Regions from separate parts of the Vibrio sp. NH-UV-68 genome, predicted to be linked through region 1. Evidence: predicted binding sites of a transcription regulator. Region 1 holds the regulator's gene; the other holds the start of a gene.

The links. Region 1 encodes MetJ, which represses methionine synthesis genes. Its sites were predicted from a motif close to TTAGACNTNTANANGTCTAA; they were not measured.
Region 2: a site for MetJ is predicted at 6,589-6,608, ahead of metA (homoserine O-succinyltransferase). Genes of this name have one in related genera too.

The regions. Positions count from the first base shown of each region.
Region 1 is NZ_CP134975.1:2,928,837-2,939,093, forward strand. Features, by position in the region: gene priA (primosomal protein N') at 95-2,296, opposite strand; gene rpmE (50S ribosomal protein L31) at 2,576-2,794, shown strand; gene ViNHUV68_RS13435 (malic enzyme-like NAD(P)-binding protein) at 3,053-4,330, shown strand; gene metJ (met regulon transcriptional regulator MetJ) at 4,423-4,740, opposite strand; gene ViNHUV68_RS13445 (O-succinylhomoserine (thiol)-lyase) at 4,959-6,125, shown strand; gene ViNHUV68_RS13450 (bifunctional aspartate kinase/homoserine dehydrogenase II) at 6,125-8,539, shown strand; gene metF (methylenetetrahydrofolate reductase) at 8,762-9,652, shown strand; gene zapB (cell division protein ZapB) at 9,728-9,970, opposite strand.
Region 2 is NZ_CP134975.1:1,319,168-1,329,424, forward strand. Features, by position in the region: gene ViNHUV68_RS06180 (ABC transporter substrate-binding protein) at 1-155, shown strand, start outside; gene ViNHUV68_RS06185 (ATP-binding protein) at 165-2,612, shown strand; gene ViNHUV68_RS06190 (glutaredoxin family protein) at 2,618-2,848, opposite strand; gene ViNHUV68_RS06195 (M48 family metallopeptidase) at 2,962-3,465, shown strand; gene rlmF (23S rRNA (adenine(1618)-N(6))-methyltransferase RlmF) at 3,468-4,517, shown strand; gene ViNHUV68_RS06205 (hypothetical protein) at 4,540-4,728, shown strand; gene ViNHUV68_RS06210 (tetratricopeptide repeat protein) at 4,761-5,414, opposite strand; gene metA (homoserine O-succinyltransferase) at 5,625-6,566, opposite strand; gene ViNHUV68_RS06220 (ATP-binding protein) at 6,697-7,092, shown strand; gene ViNHUV68_RS06225 (EAL domain-containing protein) at 7,224-9,953, shown strand; gene ViNHUV68_RS06230 (ABC transporter permease) at 10,018-10,257, opposite strand, start outside.

The DNA of each region.
Region 1 (10,257 bases):
ATCACAAATAAATGAAAAGTTGGTGAATAGAGAACGCTGTAGTTATGATTCAAGCAAGGCTCTGCCAATAAAATGTCCTTCAGACCACCTTTCACTAACTAAGATCTTGCGGTTCTATATCGAGTGTCCAACGTACTTTTTTCGCATTTGGCAATAAGGCTATTGCTGGTTTCGCACTCGCGAGTAACTTTTGCATCATAGGGCGACTTTGCGTTTGCAACAGCAATTGCCAACGAAACTTGCCAGCTCGCTTAGCCAGTGGGGCGGGCGTTGGCCCAAGCACTTGGCAGTATTGGTCAAACAACGGATGTGCCTCTAACGTATGGCGCACCTGGCGAAGAAACTCTTCAACCAATGCCGATTGATTGGCCTCTGCACGAAATAGAGTTAAAAACGAGAACGGTGGTAGCTGAGCCACTTTGCGCTCTTCAAGTGCGGTTTCAGCAAAGTGACGATAACTTTTGCTCAGCAAGGCTTGCAGCAAGCTGTGCTCTGGGTGGTGAGTTTGTAATACAACCTCGCCAGGCTTACTCGCTCGCCCCGCACGGCCAGCAACTTGAATAAATAATTGAGCAAGTCGCTCAGACGCTCGAAAGTCACTACTGTAGAGCGAACCGTCGACATCCAGTAAGGCCACCAGCGTCACATCAGGAAAATGGTGTCCTTTAGCCAGCATCTGAGTTCCAATTAAGATTTGATACTCACCATTGCGAATTGCGGTCAAGGCGCTTTCCAAACTTCCCTTACGACGTGTGCTGTCGCGATCAATCCGAATGGTTTTGTACTCAGGAAACAACTCGGATAGCTGATGCTCTAATTGTTCAGTACCAACACCAACGGTCACCAGGTGTGTCGAGCCGCACCCTTGGCATTGGTGAATGATCGGTTGCTGAGAGCCACAGTGATGGCAGCGAATTTCACTGCTGTTTTGGTGATAGGTGTAGTACGCATCACAACGCTTACATTCGGCTATCCAGCCACATTCATGACACATCAATGCCGGAGAGAACCCGCGTCGATTCAAAAACAGCATGACCTGATTGCCTGCATTAAGGTGCTTACGCATTTCAGCAATCAAGGGCGCCGATAAACCACTTTCAAGATAGAGGCCTTTAACGTCGAGTACTTTGTTGGTGGTTGGGGTCGCATTTCCGGCGCGCGCTGACAGAACCAGATGATGGTACTTTCCCACTAAGGCGTTGTGTAATGTTTCTAGTGCTGGCGTGGCCGATCCTAATACAATTGGAATTTGCTCTTTATTGGCACGCATCACCGCGACATCGCGGGCATGATAACGCAAGCTATCTTGCTGTTTATATGAAGCGTCATGCTCCTCATCAACAATAATGATGCCTAGCTTAGCAAATGGTGTCAGTAGCGCAGAACGCGTGCCAATGACAATCCCTGCGGCATTATCACGCGCGCTCAACCAAGCATTGAGTCGCTCGGTATCATTTAAACCTGAGTGGATCACTTCAACCGGTACATTAAAGCGGCGTTTAAAGCGATTGATGGTTTGCGGAGTCAATCCGATTTCAGGCACCAGCACTAACGCTTGCGCGCCTTGCTCTAGTACTGGCTTTATCATATTTAAGTAGACTTCGGTTTTACCCGACCCGGTCACCCCTTCCAGTAAATAACAGCCAAACCCTTGCGCGCTGTTTACCGTCGCAATCGCAACGGCCTGCTCAGCATTGAGCTTAGGTTTGTCGACGTTGGCCTCAACATCTTGATGCCAATCGCGAATCACTGGCTTGCTTTCTAACGATGCAATCCAGTCTTTTTCCACTAAGGTTTTTAATACTGACGAGCTGATCTCTTGATCAATAAACTCTTGGTGTGCGACAGATCCGGCTTCAAGCATGTGCATGACCTTCGCCTGCTTCACCGCGCGACCAAATCCCTGCATCAGTTGATCGCGACCACTCGCGGTCAGTTGCCACGAAACCAGCGTGGCAAAATCAGCGGGCTTCCCTTTGCGCAAAGCACTTGGCATCGCATTGAATAAAGTCTCGCCGAGCGGATATTGATAGAACTGGCTGCACCAATGAAGTAAGGCATAAAGCCGTTCAGGCCAAACTGGTTGACTATCAAGCACTTGTTTAATCGGTTTGATTTTTGTCAGCTCAAATTCTGACTCATTAACCAAAGCCGTCACCAAACCGACTAACGTTTGCCGCCCAAAAGGCACCGATACACGGCCACCGATAATCGGAAACAGGTGATTCGGTATCAGATAATCGAATTGTTTATCGAGTGGCACAGGTAACGCTACTCGGGCAATCGTTGGTCGCATAGTGGCTATCGAGCTCTTGGGGAGGTAACGCTGCTTAGTCTAAGGTAAAAATGACCGACAAGAAAGCGACTCCGCACCCACGACAACGGCAAGTTTCGGCTAAAAAAGTAGCAGATTTATGGTTAAATCGGTTGATCACTGTGGCGCGATTCATTACTATATCGCGCCTTAGAGATATGGCTGTCATTTGGCGGCGGTATCCAAGCAACTTTTATTAACTACGTGTGGTGTCCGGCTTAGAATCGGATAGCGACACGGCCTATATTCAGAGGTTCTCCCATGAAAGCTGGTATCCACCCAGAGTACAAAGCAGTTAAAGCGACTTGTTCTTGCGGCAACTCTTTCGAGTTCAACTCAACGCTAAGCAAAGAGTCTATCCACCTAGACGTATGTGACAAATGTCACCCATTCTACACTGGTAAGCAACGTATCGTAGATACAGGCGGCCGTGTTGATCGCTTCAACAAACGTTTCGGTGCTCTATCAAGCAAGAAGTAATTTCTGCTTAGATATCGAATCTAGAAAGGACGCTCAGGCGTCCTTTTTTGTTATCTATCATAGGGTAATTAGCATTCATTCAGAGTATTGTGTTATTGATACTAGGCATTACCAGTGATCCCTCTTGATATCTGGTCTTATCAGCCGACTTTTACAACCTTTTATTGCTTCCGCTCGCATTCTGACCTAGGCAGCTTGACTTAGTTACTCTAAAATGGATTCCCCTTTCCATATAATTATTAACGAGTACCTACACCTATGTCCGATGACAATCCTCAACAACTATCTCCTGAAGAGCAATTCCGTCAGCAAGCATTGGATTACCATGCCTACCCGACGCCAGGCAAAATTTCTGTTGAGCTGACTACCCCAGCCGAAACCGCCAGAGACCTAGCGCTCGCCTACAGCCCAGGCGTTGCAGAACCCGTACGCGAAATCGCCCAAAACGTCGATAACGTCTATAAGTACACCTCAAAAGGCAATATGGTAGCTGTAATCTCAAACGGTACCGCAATTTTAGGCTTGGGTAACCTAGGTCCAATGGCATCAAAACCTGTTATGGAAGGTAAAGCACTGCTCTTTAAGCGCTTTGCAGGTCTTGATTCGATTGATATTGAGGTCAAACACCGCACTATCGAAGAATTTGTTGATACCGTTGCCAACATCGCCGATACCTTTGGCGGTATTAACCTAGAAGATATCAAAGCACCGGATTGTTTTGAGATTGAAAGACAGTTGATTGAGCGTTGTGATGTACCTGTGTTCCACGATGACCAACACGGAACTGCGATTGTGACGGCTGCGGGGATGTTAAATGCGATTGAATTGCAAGGAAAGAAACTTCAAGACGCAACCATAGTCTGTCTTGGTGCCGGCGCTGCCGCCGTTGCTTGTATGGAACTGCTGATCAAATGTGGCGCAATGCGTGAGAAAATCTACATGCTGGATCGCAAAGGCGTTATTCATACTCGTCGTGAAGATCTCAATGAATACAAACAGCTATTTGCTAACAATACTGATAAACGAACGTTAGAAGATGTAATTGAAGGGGCCGATCTGTTCTTAGGTGTATCAGGTCCAAACTTGCTGCCGCCCGAGGCGCTTAAATTGATGGCCGATAAGCCGATTGTGTTTGCTTGTTCGAATCCAGATCCAGAAATCAAGCCAGAGCTAGCCAGAGCCGTTCGCCAAGATCTGATCATGGGAACCGGACGCAGTGACTATCCGAACCAAGTCAATAACGTGCTGTGTTTCCCATTCATCTTCCGTGGTGCGCTGGATGTGCGTGCTAGCGAAATCAATGATGAGATGAAACTGGCCGCGGTTGAAGCCATTCGTCAGCTCGCCAAAGAAGAAGTGCCAGCAGAAGTATTAAAAGCCGCGGGGGTTAGCGCGCTGTCATTTGGTCCAGATTACATCATTCCAAAACCAATGGACTCTCGCCTATTGTCTCGCGTAGCTAAAGCAGTCGCGCAAGCGGCTGTCGACTCTGGTGTCGCGCGAATAGAAATGCCAGAAAACTACATGGCAGAGTAAGCCTGTTGTGATGAACAAAAAAACCGCTGTTTGATACAGCGGTTTTTTTTTAAGAATTTTACCTTGCAGAAAAAAATGACATGCCGTGGTGATTATTCATCAAACGCTTCGAACTCAATGCCCATTTCTGTCATTAGTTTTTTCACCTCTGTCGGAATATCATCCGGGCGATCTTTACGCAAGTCTTCATCCGTTGGCAGTGGCTGACCTGTGTATGCGTGCAAAAACGCTTCGCACAATAGCTCACTGTTTGTCGCGTGGCGCAGGTTATTGATCTGACGGCGCGTACGTTCATCAGTTAAAACCTTTAATACTTTCAATGGAATAGAAACAGTAATCTTCTTTACTTGCTCACTTTTTTTTCCATGCTCAGCGTACGGGCTAATGTATTCGCCATTCCAGTCTGCCATTGCGCACCTTTGTAAAAATGTATGTTTGAAATTAGAAGCCGCAATTTTAGCGGCATTTATGTCCACAAGCAAAGACATATAGACGTCTAGAAGTATTGACGTCCACAAAAATGACAAGTAAAGTGGTCAGAAATGGAGTTGGAATTGCTCATATCTGACATCTTCAAGATATAGCGCATTCCCTGCAACAAGTCACTATAGTTCGAAAGGAAACGCCCATGAGCACCCGTAAACCAGCCACAATCGCGGTACGTACTGGTATCGAGTCAGACACTCAACATCACGCCGTTGTTCCCCCTATTTATCTCTCAACGAACTATAGCTTCCCGGCCTTTGGTGAAGTGCCTCAATATGACTACACCCGCTCGGGCAACCCAAACCGAGGCTTGCTTGAAACCGCACTGTATGAGCTTGAATCAGGCAAAGGGGCGGTAGTGACTAACTGTGGTACCTCTGCATTGAATTTGTGGGTCTCGGCCTTCCTAGGGCCTGAGGATTTAATTGTTGCCCCCCATGACTGCTACGGCGGAACATACCGCCTATTCAATACCCGCGCTCAGAAAGGAGACTTCAAAGTAGCATTCGTTGACCAATCTGATCAAAAAACGCTCTCTAATGCGCTCGCTCAAAAGCCAAAACTTATCTTGATAGAAACGCCATCAAATCCATTAGTACGCGTGGTCGATATTGAAAAACTGTGTCAACAAGCCAAACAAGTCGGTGCACTGGTCGCGGTCGACAATACTTTTTTAACGCCTGTTTTCCAAAAGCCGCTCGAGCTAGGTGCAGATTTTGTTATTCACTCAACCACTAAGTACATTAATGGTCACTCGGATGTGATTGGCGGTGTTGTGATCACCAAAACCGAGCAACATGCTGAAGAGCTTTCTTGGTGGGGCAACTGCATTGGCGCAACAGGAACGCCATTTGACAGCTATATGACGCTGCGCGGTCTGCGAACCCTAGGCGCGCGTATGAAAGCCCACGAAGAAGGTGCCAGTAAAGTCTTACAGTTCCTACAGAGCGAGTCTTTGGTCAGCGCCATCTATCATCCAAGTCTGCCAAATCACCCCGGCCATGAGATCGCTAAAAAGCAGCAAACTGGCTTTGGCTCAATGTTAAGTTTTGAGTTTGCAGGTAGCTTTGAACAACTTAAAGCCTTTGTTGGCCATCTCGAACTCTTTTCTCTAGCAGAGTCATTAGGCGGTGTTGAAAGCTTGATTTGCCACCCTGCCTCAATGACGCATCGAGCTATGGGTGAAATTGCGCTAGCCGAAGCGGGTATATCACAACAGCTATTACGCTTATCTGTTGGTTTAGAAGATAGTGAAGATCTGATTGACGACCTCACTCAAGCATTTAATAAAGTGAAGGAGGCTGCGTAATGTCTGCCACGCCACGTCAACTGCATAAATTCGGTGGCAGTAGCCTTGCTGACCCAGATTGTTACCGTCGAGTCGTTGGCATACTCAAAGAGTATTCCAATGCTGAGGACTTGATCGTTGTTTCCGCGGCGGGCAAAACCACCAACCGTCTGATTGCTTTTTTGGACGCGCTCAACAAAGATGGCCGCCTCGCACACGAAGAGCTTCAGACGCTACGCCAATATCAAAGTGAGCTAATTGAAGCGCTTGTTGAAGGCGATGAAAAGCAACTATTGCTTGCCACGCTGCGCGATGAGTTCACGACCCTAGGTGAGCTAACGGCGCCATTAACCGACGCCGATAAAGCGGCGGTACTCGGTCACGGTGAAGTATGGTCTTCGCGCTTACTCGCCGCTTTACTCAATCAAGCAGATCTGCCTGCAACCGCGCAAGACGCGCGCGCTTTTTTACGAGCTCAAACTGGCACACAACCCGAGGTCGATTTCGGTGCGTCTTATCCTCTGATCAAAGAAGCCTTGGTGCAACACGCGCACCACCGAATCGTCATTACTGGCTTTATGGCTCAGGACACGTTAGGCCGTACAGTACTACTCGGTCGGAACGGCTCTGATTACTCAGCAACTGTGATTGGCGCATTGGCCGAAGTCAGTCGAGTGACGATTTGGAGCGATGTAGCTGGTGTGTACAGTGCTGATCCTAGGTTGGTCTCTGATGCTTGTTTACTTCCACTATTAAGGTTAGATGAAGCCAGTGAATTGGCTCGCCTAGCTGCGCCCGTGTTGCACAGCCGGACTCTCCAGCCTGTTGCGCAAAGCACCATGGATTTGCACTTACGTTGCAGCTATCAACCCGAATCAGGCTCAACCCGCATTGAGCGCGTTCTTGCCTCTGGCCGCGGTGCAAAAATCATCTCCTCACTTGATGAAGTGCAATTGATTCAACTGAGCTTCTCGTCAGGGCATGATTTCACACGCTTCGAGAACGAAGTCTTAGCGAGCCTTAAACGCGCTCAACTTGAGCCTCTGACCTACGAGTCACAACCTGACAAACATCGTCTGCGTTTGGCCTATACCAGCGAAATCGTTGGTGGTGCACTAGAATACTTGCAAGACACCGCGATTGAAGCTGAGCTCAAACTCAAAGAAGGTTACGCCATGGTCGCGGCGGTTGGAGCTGGTGTCACTAAGAACCCTAACCATTGTTACGGTTTCTATCAGCAACTAAAAAATGCACCAGTGGAATTTATTTCTGAGTCACTGTCGGGGCTAAGTTTAGTCGCCGTGCTACGCACCATTGATACCAACCCATTAGTCAAAGCGATCCACAGCCAGCTTTTTCAAGCACAAAAGCGCGTCGCCATCGCGTTATGTGGTAAAGGTAATATCGGCTCAAGTTGGTTAGAGCTGTTTTGTGAACAAAAATATGAACTTGAAAAACGTCACGGGATGAATTTTGAGCTCGTCGCCGTTGTCGATAGTCAAACCTATTGGTTTAACGATCAAGGGATAGTAGCCAGTGAAGTGAGTGCGCATTTCGATGAAGAGGCGATCAGTTACCAAGGAAGCGACTGGATCGAAAAGCTCGGTGCACTACAAGGGTATGACGATTTAGTGGTACTGGATGTAACGGCCAGTAAAGAGCTTGCCGGACGTTATTTAGAAATCGCCGAACAAGGAATGCACTTAATTTCGGCCAATAAAGTCGCCGGATCAGCATCAAGTCACTACTATCATCAAGTTCAAGATGCGTTTGCCAAAATTAACCGCCACTGGCTGTACAACGCCACCGTCGGAGCTGGCTTACCAATCAATCACACCGTCAGAGATTTACGTGAAAGTGGTGATGACATTAGTGCTTTATCGGGCATTTTTTCCGGTACGCTCTCGTGGTTATTTCAACAATACGATGGCAGCGTGCCGTTTGCAGAACTTGTCGATCTTGCTTGGCAACAAGGCTTAACAGAACCTGACCCTCGTAGCGATCTTGATGGCTCTGACGTGATGCGTAAATTGGTCATTCTTGCCCGTGAGTCTGGATTAGCTATCGAACCGGAAGCGGTCAAAGTTGAGAGCTTAGTGCCTGATGAGTTAGCTCAGCTTTCATTAGATGAGTTCCTTGATAAGAGCCAATTATTGAGTGAGTTACTCGCAGAGCGGCTTGAAAAAGCCCAACGCGAAGACAAGGTACTGCGTTACGTAGCGCGCTTAGAGAAAAATGGTAAAGCAACGGTTGGCGTAGAGGCATTAACGAAAGAGCATGCACTCGCCAACCTGCTGCCTTGCGACAATATCTTTGCTATTGAGAGTAAATGGTATAAAGATAATCCACTGGTAATTCGAGGGCCTGGTGCGGGTAGAGAGGTCACCGCAGGGGCTATTCAATCGGATCTCAATCTATTATCAAGCCTACTTTAGTTATCAGGCGCTAGACTTATCTAGCGCCTTTTTTGTGTCTAGTTAGTGCTAACAGTGGCTCTGTCACTAAACTTGAAACTGGCTCATTATTAACTTGAGAAAAATTCATACACACGCAGTTGACTTTAAAACGTATTCAATACATTCTGTAGACATATAGACGTCTAAACATCGATTTAAAATTTATGTTTGTTGGCTGGGATGCCACAGGGAGAGAGCAAGATGGGATACACACACGCGGGTCATATTGACGCTTTAAATCAGAATGTCGCGGAACTATCTGACAATATCAATGTGTCATTTGAGTTTTTTCCACCGAGCAGCGAGAAAATGGAAGAAACGTTGTGGAACTCAGTACATCGCTTAAAAAACCTCAAACCTAAATTTGTTTCCGTCACTTACGGCGCCAACTCTGGTGAGCGTGATAGAACTCACTCGATCATCAAAGAGATTAAAGCCGAAACGGGTCTCGTGGCAGCCCCGCACTTGACCTGTATCGACGCTTCTCGTGATGAGCTAATCCAGATTGCAGATGACTACTGGGCAAATGGCATTCAAAACATTGTGGCGCTGCGCGGTGACATTCCACCTAGTGGCGGAAAACCTGATATGTATGCCTCTGACTTAGTTGAACTGTTAAAAGCACGCCATGATTTTGATATTTCAGTCGCCGCTTTTCCTGAAGTGCACCCAGAAGCCAAAAGCGCTCAGTCAGATCTTCTTAATCTTAAACGTAAAGTCGACGCTGGCGCCAATCGAGCAATAACCCAATTCTTTTTTGATGTCGAGAGCTACTTACGCTTTCGTGACCGCTGTGTAGCGGCTGGCATTGATGTCGAGATCGTACCGGGGATATTACCCGTTTCAAACTTCAAACAAGCCTCGCGCTTCGCAGCGCAAAATGCAGTTAAGGTTCCAGGATGGATGGCAAAGCAGTTTGAAGGCCTTGATGACGATCCAACTACTCGTCAGTTGGTAGGAGCAAGCCAGGCAATCGACATGGTGCGTATTTTAAGTCGTGAAGGCGTAAAGGATTTCCACTTCTACACACTCAACCGTGCAGAGATGACCTACGCGCTATGCCATACTCTCGGCGTACGCCCACGAGTTTAAGCCGATGTAGACAAAAAACGCCAGAAAAAAGGCCGAACGTTAGGTTCAGCCTTTTTTGATTGATATGAAGACGTATTACTCAACGTCGTCCATTTTACCCAGTAGATTACGAATACGCTCTTGCCACGCGTTGTGCTCTTGTTGCATTAGTTCTGCTTTCTGTTCAAGCTCTGCACGATTGTTACGTAGCTCGTTAGCCTCCGTCGCCAGCTTCTCTTTCTCTTCTTTTAGTTCTTCTACTTCCATTTGTAAAAGAGCAATTGTATCAACAGCGGTTTGAATTTTTGCTTCTAGTTGTTCTAGTACTTCAAAAGACATTTTAGCCTACCTATAGGTTATCCGGAGAAGGGTTTTGATCATCGGTGACCTAAACCTTATTTATCCCCATTCTACTCAGCCATGCGCAGAGAAACACTCTCTATATTGTACTTTTTGCATCATTTGATTAAAAATTCAGCGCTAATTGACAATACCTTTACATCTTAAGGTGTTTGAGTGTTTCACGGCCAATATAACCAACAAGATTGATCCAGTTCAATACCAACAAAAGCGAAAAGGCAAACGTTTCCTTTTTGATGTGATAAAATTCTGCCGATTTAATTTCT
Region 2 (10,257 bases), 1.5 Mb from region 1:
AAGGGTTAATCAAGCAGTATCGTCAGCCATTCTCATTATTCAGTCGTGATAATTATGATGCTCATGAAGCGCTAAATGCTGCCGACTATTGCATGGCCTCCTACGATGAAAACAATGCGGTAAAACTGATGTCTAATTTGGCGGATGTACAATAAGGCTGCACGATGATCAAATTTGATAGAAAAAACGCCATGCATTTATTTACTCTATTCATCGTTGTTGGTGCGGGGGTTTTTTTAGCGACCAGTCTTCTATTTGTTCAGCATCAGGCTCAACAAACCGCTGAATTGGTCATTAATGAAAGTTTAAAGAGTAAGCTCACAACGGTTGAACGTTATGTCAAAGAGTACTTTGATGCTCGTAAAGAACGTTTAGCCAATATTGTTGAACATCCGTTGTTACTAGGTGCTGTCTTAGAAGGTGTTGATAATTCGCTGGCTTTTTATGATCAGCTTGCACGTTTTAAGCCTGTAGGGGCTCAATCTTTCGTTAATGTGTATGATTTTGCAGGCGAAAAAGTCTACTCCGAAGTCGCGCTGCCACAAAGAGTCGCTCAATTTATCGTTAGGGGCGCAGAGAGTGAACGCTTGCTCGAAAGCGTGTCATACTCGATGTTTAATCAACAGCAAAGTGATTACCTTATTGTTACCTTACCGGTCAAATATAATGGGTTATCAGAAGGGATTGCGGCCTATATCACTCCTCTTGATAGAAGTGATTTTTTTCAGGGGTTCGGTAGTGACTCATCGTATTGGTTTGGCTTGCAGCAGTCGCGTTTTTCATGGGCCATGACGTCACCTCATTCGTGGCCAGTTGAGCAGTTCCCAATTGAAGGTAACGACTTTACCTTGCTCTATTCATATTCTCCGGTCTTAGTTGCAGATACCAAACGTGACTTTATCGAAAGTCTTTTCTTCGGCATGGTGTTGTCTACGTTATTTGCCTTAGTCGTGCTGTTTGTCTTTGGCCGCAAAGTGTTGGTCTCGCCATTTCAGGCCCTTTATCACTCTGAGCAACAACTGATAATGCAGTCGGCTGAGCTCAAACGTAAAGAAGCCGAATCGGCACGTCTAGCGCGAGTCGTGAAGTATATGCGCGATGCCGTGGTATTTACTGATCTTGAAGTTAACATTGTGTGGGTCAATCGCGCGTTCGAACAATTGACTGGTTTTAAAGAAAGTGAGGCCATCGGGCGTAAACCCAGCGATTTTCTCCAAGGTGAACGAACCGACAAAGAGGTCACCAAACAAATTCGTCGTGCGATTGATCAACGCCAGTATGGATTCTTTGAGCTGATGAACTATAAGAAGTCGGGCGAAATTTATTGGATAGAGCTTGCCTTAACGCCGCTTTATGACAAAGAAGGAGAGCTGGAAGGTTTTATGGCGGTTGAACGTGATATTAGTCAACGTATTGAATTACAAGAATCATTGGAGCAAAAAGCCATCGAGGCAAATGCAGCGAATATCGCGAAGTCAAAATTCCTTGCGGCGATGAGCCACGAATTGCGTACACCGATGAACGGTATTTTAGGCGTTGGAGAGTTGCTGCAACATACCGCTATTGATGATGAGCAACAAGAATATGTGGAAACCTTCCTTAGCTCCGGTCGGCATATGCTAACGGTACTCAATGATATTCTCGACTTTTCCAAAATAGAGTCGGGAAAACTCAAGCTTGAACAAAGCCATTTTTCGCTGCAAGCGATTGCCACCAAACTGACTCAAATGTATAAGCCCTTGTGCGCCGAGAAGGGGCTGAGCTTTGATTGCCAATGCGATTTTGAAAGCCACACTCGTTTGTTGGCCGATGAGACGCGCGTTATGCAAATCTTGCAAAATCTACTTAATAATGCATGGAAGTTCACCATCAAAGGTGGAATTACGCTCAATCTACGGGTCAAGAAGAAAGCCGATGGAATGTGGTTAGAGATGACAGTGCAAGATACTGGTATCGGGATTAGCCAAGAGAAACAATCACTGATTTTTGACCCTTTCAGCCAAGCCGAGACGGATACCACCCGTCGCTTTGGTGGCACGGGGCTCGGTTTGGCGATCATTTCTGAGTTAGTCAAAGCGATGCAAGGTGAGGTGAAAGTCGATAGCATGCTGACATTAGGCAGCACTTTTGTCGTTAGCATTCCTGTCTCTATTTCAGACAGTACAGCTGAAACGCCCAATCTTATCCAGCAAACGTTTGATGGCACGGGAATGTCAGTGTTGATCGTTGAAGATACACGCGTCAATGCGATTGTACTTGGCCGATTCTTAACGAAGAAAGGCTTCGAGTATGACGTGGCAGAAAATGGCTTACAAGCACTAGAACAGATACAAAAACACACTTATGACTTTGTGCTAATGGACAATCACATGCCAATTATGGATGGAATTCAAGCCACAAAAGCGATTGCCAAACTCACTCTTGCGTCTCAGCCTATTATTATCGGATGTACCGCAGATGCCTTTGAAGAGACTCGACAAAATATGATGGCAGTGGGTTGCAGCGAAGTGATCACCAAGCCAATAAGCTCAGCTAAACTTGACGAAGTATTTTCGCTCACTTGGTCACAATCAGGTCAACAGCCCAATTCGGAACGAGGCGCATTGGGCTGATAGGCTTAGTTGGAGTGATACATTTTCTCGAAGTTGCTAGGGTTCCAGCCAATCAGATAGCGGTCTCCAATCTTAAGTACGGGTAAAGAACGTGCACCAATGGCATCCAACTCTTTGCGTCCACGCTGCATTTTTGCATTAGTTAAACGGTACTTATAACCCTTTGAATCTAAGTAGCGCTGTGCATCTTTACAGTGTGGGCATTTATCTTTGACGTACAAGACAAGTCGTTTCATGAGAATTTCCTTGGCGATTATTAGTCGCAGAGTTTAATGAAAAGGCGGTGAATGGCAAGTCGGAATGGGGTAAACTTACGCCCCTTTATTTTAGATGACTGGCACATATAGCGATGAATCCGAGCCTAAGATACATTCAAGGTTACCCTCAACATATTATTGAACCAGTCACGCAACTGGTCGAATCAGGTAATTTGGTCCAATGGTTCGAACAGCGTTACCCGCAACATCACAACATTAAAAGTGAGAAAGCGCTGTTTGACTACGCGATAGCAATTAAAAACCGTTACATGAAGAAGACTGCGCCACTGAGTAAAGTGGTGTACGACAATAAGATTCATCTCATTAACCATGCGCTAGGGTTGCACACTTATGTAGCCAAGGTTCATGGCGGTAAGATAAAAACCAAAAACGAGATCCGTATTGCCAGTATTTTTAAGCAAGCGCCTGAGCCACTGCTGAGAATGTTAGTGGTTCATGAGTTAGCCCATCTTAAAGAGAAAGCGCACAATAAGGCTTTTTATCAACTCTGTTGCCATATGCAGCCGGATTATCACCAACTTGAGCTCGATGCCCGACTGTTTATGATTTACCTTGAAACTGTCAAACAGAAGTGACTATGAATACGCGCACCAAAAAACAGCTAGCTATTGAAAACAACCGTCATGACGCCAAAGTGTCAGCCCCTAAAATGGTTGTTGATAAAGGTAAATCAGGGCTGCACAAACACAACGTTCATCAAGGCCGATATGATTTTCCTAAACTTATCGCGGCGCTGCCTGAACTTAAACAATATGTCATTCGCAACCCGAAAGGGGAGATGAGCATTTCGTTCTCTGATCCGGTGGCTGTAAAGCTGCTCAACAAGGCACTGCTGGCTTATCATTATCAAGTGACGAATTGGGATATTCCTCAAGGGTTTTTGTGTCCACCGATTCCGGGGCGCGCTGATTACATCCACCGTTTGCATGACCTAGTGACCAAAGATTTACCCAAGCTCAATCAGACCAAATTGTACGCCCTAGATGTCGGCGTTGGGGCTAATTGTATTTATCCTATTGTGGGTGTTACCGCGTACGATTGGCACTGTGTGGGCAGTGATGTCGACCCGGTGTCAGTAAAAAACGCCAATTGGATTGCTAAGCAAAACGCCGTACTCGATGGCAAGATTGAAGCGAGATTACAAACCAGTTCGGCGCATTTTTTCAAAGGAATTATTCGTCCGGGTGAGTACTACCACTTAACGACGTGCAATCCACCATTTCATAAGTCTCTGCAAGACGCGCAGCAAGGCAGTCAGCGCAAAGTGAATAATCTGACCGCCAACAAAGCCAAGCGAGGCCAGAGTTTGCCAAAAGCGGCCAATCAAGCATCATCTATACTTAACTTTGGTGGGCAGAAAGCCGAGTTGTGGTGCCCTGGCGGTGAAGCTGCGTTTATCAAAAATATGGCGTTTGAAAGTCGAGACTTTGCCAGTCAAGTCTTGTGGTTCAGTAGTTTGATCTCGAAAAAAGACAACGTGCGTTGGATGCGAAAAAACCTTGAGAAGGCCGGAGCGAAAGAGATCCATGTTGTAGAAATGAGCCAAGGGCAAAAAATTAGCCGCTTTATAGCTTGGAGTTTTCACAATCACACGCAACGGACTCAATGGTTGGCGCGACAGCCGTAATTAAATTGACAAGGAGCAGGGGATGGAAATTGAAATTTATATGCCCTGCGAACCCGTTTGGCTCTGCGATAGCTTTTTGTCGCTATTTGCGGTACTGCTAATCATAGGGCTAGTTGGCTTTATTTATATTCTTTACCGTGAGTATAAAAAAATTCAGCGCGCTTCGTGTGTGCGACGTCGTCGCCAAACCCCTCGCTCCAAACGTCGCTAGATTGAGCCAATACACTCATGATTGCAGCGTGCTTATTGGTTTATCTTTAACCGTAAGTTCTTTGTTGCTGCGTTAGAGCCAAATCTTTGCTCAAAGTTAGCCAGTCTATTTTTTGCTTTCTCGGTTTGGTTGGTATTTAAATACATTTCTATTAGGTAGAACCATAACTCTTTGCGTTCGGGTTGATGCTCAAGCGCTTGGTTCAAATACGTTTCGGCAAGCGGATAATCGTTGTCTTTAAGTGCACATAAAGCGGCGCTTTGATAGTTTGATGCACGCTGGAGTGCATGGGCGTTGAGTATCGACTGGCGATACCAGTGCTGAGCTTGACTAAATTTATTTTGCTGACAAAGAAAAGTGGCGTAACTTGAAACAACAGCAGGTTCAGTCAGGTCGGTTTGAATCAACTGATCGTAGAGGGCTTGCGCGGAACTGGTTGAACCAACGTGCTGATAATAGAGCGCTTGTGATAGTCGGCTAAGGTAATAGTCTGGTGCATGTTCGATAGCTAATTCAAAGTTTTGTCCCGCTTTATCAAGATGCCCAAGGCGAAGGTACTCCATGCCAACAGCAACACGAGCATCTGCTTTTTGTTTACTGTCACCACCTAAGGTCATTTGATTAGAAGAGGCTACGGTTGTGCAACCGCTAATAACCTGCAATAAAAGTAGGATGAAAATACGCATAGTAAGTCAGTGATGATAAACGATGACTTACTGTAGATAACAAATCACAAGCGCAGTATATCGTGTGGTCAAAATCCGAGAAGGCGCAGAGAGTATCCTTGAGTACAGACAGGATATACATCAAAATGTGTCGTTTTGAGCAGAAAAAGTGCGCCGTGAATTGGCGAATAAAAAGGAACGCAATGCGCTCCTTTCATCCTACGATGGTTATTAGTCATTGATGGTGAAATTGGCTTCACTGAATTGGTCGAGGTCATATGGCGTTTGTTGATAAACACAATAGTTGAGCCAGTTGGCAAACAGTAAATGGCCGTGACTACGCCAGCTGGCAACGGGCTTGTTGTCTGGGTTGTTGTTGGGGTAGTAATTGACCGGAATCGCAGGCTCCATGCCTTCACTAAGATCACGAACATATTCATGATGCAGAGTGTGTGAATCGTATTCCGGATGGCCGGTTACAAAGACATTGCGTTTGTCTTTTGTTGCGGCAAGATAAACACCAGCGATATCTGATGTGGCAAGAATATCCAAATCAGTATGTTCTTCAAGGTATTCGGGTGAAAAGTCAGCATAACGAGAGTGCGGCGCCAAAAAGGTATCGTCAAAACCGCGTAATACTGGATGATAAGGTTGGTGGACTTTATGTTGGTACACACCCGATAGCTTTTCTTTACGTGTACGTTTGGGCAGGTTATAGAGCAACTTTAGCCCAGCTTGCGCAGCCCAACAGACATACAATGTCGAGGTCACATGGCCCTTCGCCCAATTCATAATCGTTTGTAAATGCTCCCAATAAATCACGTCTTCAAACTGAACCAATCCTAATGGGGCACCAGTAATGATCAATCCATCGAAATTACGCCCTTTGACCATCTCAAATTGGCGGTAGAAATTGTCGAGATGTTCCGTCGGTGTATTTTTACTTGGGCGATCATCAATCCGCAGCAGTTCAATATCAACTTGAAGTGGACTGTTGGATAGCAAACGTAGAAATTGGGTTTCCGTTTCAATCTTTTTTGGCATCAAATTGAGGATCAAAACTTTAAGCGGACGAATTTCCTGAGTAGAGGCACGAGACTCGGCCATCACGAATATATTCTCGGTACGCAATACGTCAGACGCGGGCAATTGATCGGGGATCTTAATCGGCACAGCTTACTCCCTAAGCATGGTTATGGACGTCTATACTTCTAAACTTAACCCAATCATATGAAGATGTCGATAGCAATCTGACCTCTAGATATAATAATATTGTTGCCCAAATCAATCACACGATCTCTTTATGACATTAAAACTGACGCTGATACGTGGTTTACCTGGATCGGGCAAAAGTACCTTGGCTAGAACATTGCCAGCTCATCACTTTGAGGCTGATATGTATTTCGTCGACCATAACGGTGACTACCTTTTTCAACCAAATAAGCTGCCACAGGCTCATCATTGGTGTAAAACCAATACCCAGCGCTGTCTAGCCCGCGGTCACGATGTGGTGGTTTCCAATACCTTTGTGCGTCGATGGGAAATGGCGCCATACTATAAATTAGCTCAGCGTTATAACGCGAAATTTGAAGTGATCGAGTGTCACGACAATTTTGGCAATATTCACGGTGTTGAAGAACACACCATTGAGAAAATGAAACAGCGATGGCAAAGCTGGCAAATACCCCTTAAGCGGTAAATAGCCTTGTTTAGTCAATGATTGGTCAATTGATTGTTTGGTTTATGACTTAAAATTTGGAGCGATATCAAGTTATATTGCCATACACTATTATAGTATTCACTAATGTATTTGTTTGGGCAATTCATTGAATGAATCGAATCCGCTTTCTGAATCTTACTCTCCAAACCAAAACGGCGCTTTACTTCATCGTCGGATTGTTGAGTGTCACCCTGAGCTGTTTGTTTATTACTCGCTACTTTTTTGTTGTCGCTATTAATGACTTGGAAAACAGTGAGTTACGTCAGTCGAGTGAGCAAGCACGCAGTGTGATCACTAAGATGGCCAATGATCTTGAAGAGCACTCATATGATTGGTCCTATTGGGATGAGACTCATCAACTACTGCAAGGCGGAGATCCAGAGGCATTTCGTGAACGAAATTTGTCTCAAGACGGATTGGACGCGCTCACGCTTGATCTAATGGTATTTAGTGACCTACATGGCAATGTCATTGAAAGCATCGTGCGTGATGGCCACGATTTAGAAGGTCAGTTGGTCAGTTTAATGACGAAAAACGAGTTTATTCAACGTCATATTGTTTCAATGAACCGGGTGCTAGACGCCGCGCGCGACAGTTATAGTGGTCTGTTGCTCGTGGGAGGGCAAATCTGGAACCTGAGTATTACGCCAGTACGTGATAGTGAGGGTTCCTCTGGCTCATCTGGTTGGCTGTTATGGGGGCAAAACTTAACGCAGCGTTTTCCCGGGGACTTCAGATCTATTTTAATTGCCGACAATGAGATCGTTCCCTTTAACGAGGCAGCAGCTTTGGACAGTAAAGAGACTAATGCTCTACAAGTGACTCCTCGACTGATCGAAAAAAATCAGCAGTCGATGACTGAGACGGTCAGCTTAGTAGGGATGACAGGGAAGAAGGTCGCCACGCTTCGAACCACGATAAGCCGTGCTTATTTCAATAAAGGTAACGTTATTTTCTATTACCTGCTGGCCTCACTTGCCGTCGTCACGGTATTGATTTCGTTGATGACTTTTTTAACCTTCAGACGTCGCGTCGCTCTTCGTTTTTCCGATTTACAGCGCGATCTTAATGCGTTATTTGAATCCTATAAATTGGACGGTTTAACTCAGCCAAGCAAAGATGAGCTCGACAATTTAACCAATTTGGTTCAAGCGCTAGCCACCAATAACTCGCAAACTCATGAACGCTTACAAGATACGCAGCGTAAGTTTGACGCGCTTTATCACAGTAAAAATATCGCGATGGTGTTGGTGAGAGGGCGTGAAATCATCGATACCAATCAGACCGCGCTGTCTTTACTTGAATATCAACACGATGATCTTATTCATCAGCCACTCGATGTACTCTGCTCTGATTCTGATCAGCCTGAGTGCCAGATCGACGTGATGTACCGTCAGTTTGCACAAGGCAAAACACAATTTGAAGCACAAATGCTTACCAGTCAAAACATTGAAATTGATTGCCATATCGAAGTGAGTCGAATCAAATATCAGAGCCAAGATGCAGTTATGCTTTCAATCAGCGATATACGAGAGAGAAAACAACAAGCTAAGATGATTGAAAGTTTAGTAGAACGTGACGCGGTGTCTGGTTTGTGGAATAGAAAATCGATCATGGAACAGGTAATCGCGCTAAAAAATCAAGAACTTACCTTTATCTATGTCTCCATTCCGAACCTTAACGTTATCGCAGATGTGTATGGCCATGAAAAATACGACGAATCGGTTCAATATGTCTCGGCGTTGTTAAAAGACAAACTGGCCCGCTTTCCAGTTGGCCGTATCAGCGCCGATGAATTTATTGCGTTGATCGCAACTCGGGTAGAGTTTGAAGATGCTTTGTGGGGGGCGATGCGTCTGCACGAAGAGTTATCGGAAAAGCAAAAAGTGAATGGCGTCGAGATTGACTTGAAGTGTGGAGTGAGTGTTGTTCCCCCTGAGATGAGTCATCTGGATTTTAATGCCTTACTTCAGGCCGCCAGTTATACCGTGCAGAATAATAAGGCCGATATAAGTTCGGTCTCTGTATCGCGCGTTGATCAAGATATGTTTGATCGCTCGCAAATTGCCGCGGCGATTAATCGAGATCTTGCCGGTGCGATTCGTGATGGTGATATCAGAGCGTACTATCAACCAATCGTTGACAGTAAAAGCGGTGATATTAATGGTTTTGAAGCGCTAGCGCGTTGGCAACATAGTGAGTTTGGTTTTATCTCACCAGCGGTTTTTGTACCACTGGCAGAAAAGGGCGATCTGATCATTGAGTTAGGAGAGCAAGTACTCAGACAATCTTGCCAGTTCATCCAACAGATTAATGGTATTCGGGAAAGTCAGGCAAAGAAACCCTTATCTATCCATGTTAACTTAAGCGCGCCGCACTTTTATCATTCTCAGTTGATTGCTTTTCTAGCTGACCTCCTCACTGAATATCAAATTCGTCCAGGTCAATTAGTCATAGAGTTAACGGAAAGCATGTTGATGGGGCCAGAAAGTGAAGTGGTGGCGCTAATGGATGAGATTAAAGCGCTTGGCGTTCTATTTGCTTTAGATGATTTCGGCACTGGTTACTCATCGTTTAGTACTTTGTGTAGTTATCCGTTAGATATTGTGAAATTAGATAAGTCTTACATTGACCAACTGGAAACCAACGATCGTGCCAAAAGTCTGGTTAGACATATCGCCAATATGGCTCAAGAATTGGGTTTAACAACGGTGGCGGAAGGGGTCGAAAATGCATCCCAAGTACGTAAACTGTGTAACTGGAACATCGAAGAGATTCAAGGTTTTTACTTCTATAAACCAATGCCCGCAGATGAAATAATCAGTCTTCTCCAGCGCTAGATTTTGGTCTGCTTATTAAGGCCAATGATAAAGGCTTAGCGACCTAGCTAAGCCTTTATTCGTTCTATAATTTTGCTGAAAGCTTACTGATGGACTTTCGATAGCCGATGTAACTGAGCAACGCCCACCCAATACACTGTATCCAAAGTTGCAGATATTCACCAGAGACACTTTGCCAACTGCCTCCCATCTGATTGAGCCTCAGGAAGCCCTGAATTGCCGGCGTGCTAGGGAACAATTCAGATAACCAAACAATCGGAGCAGGGATCGCTTCAATAGGCCAAATGAAGCCGGCGCTGAAAAC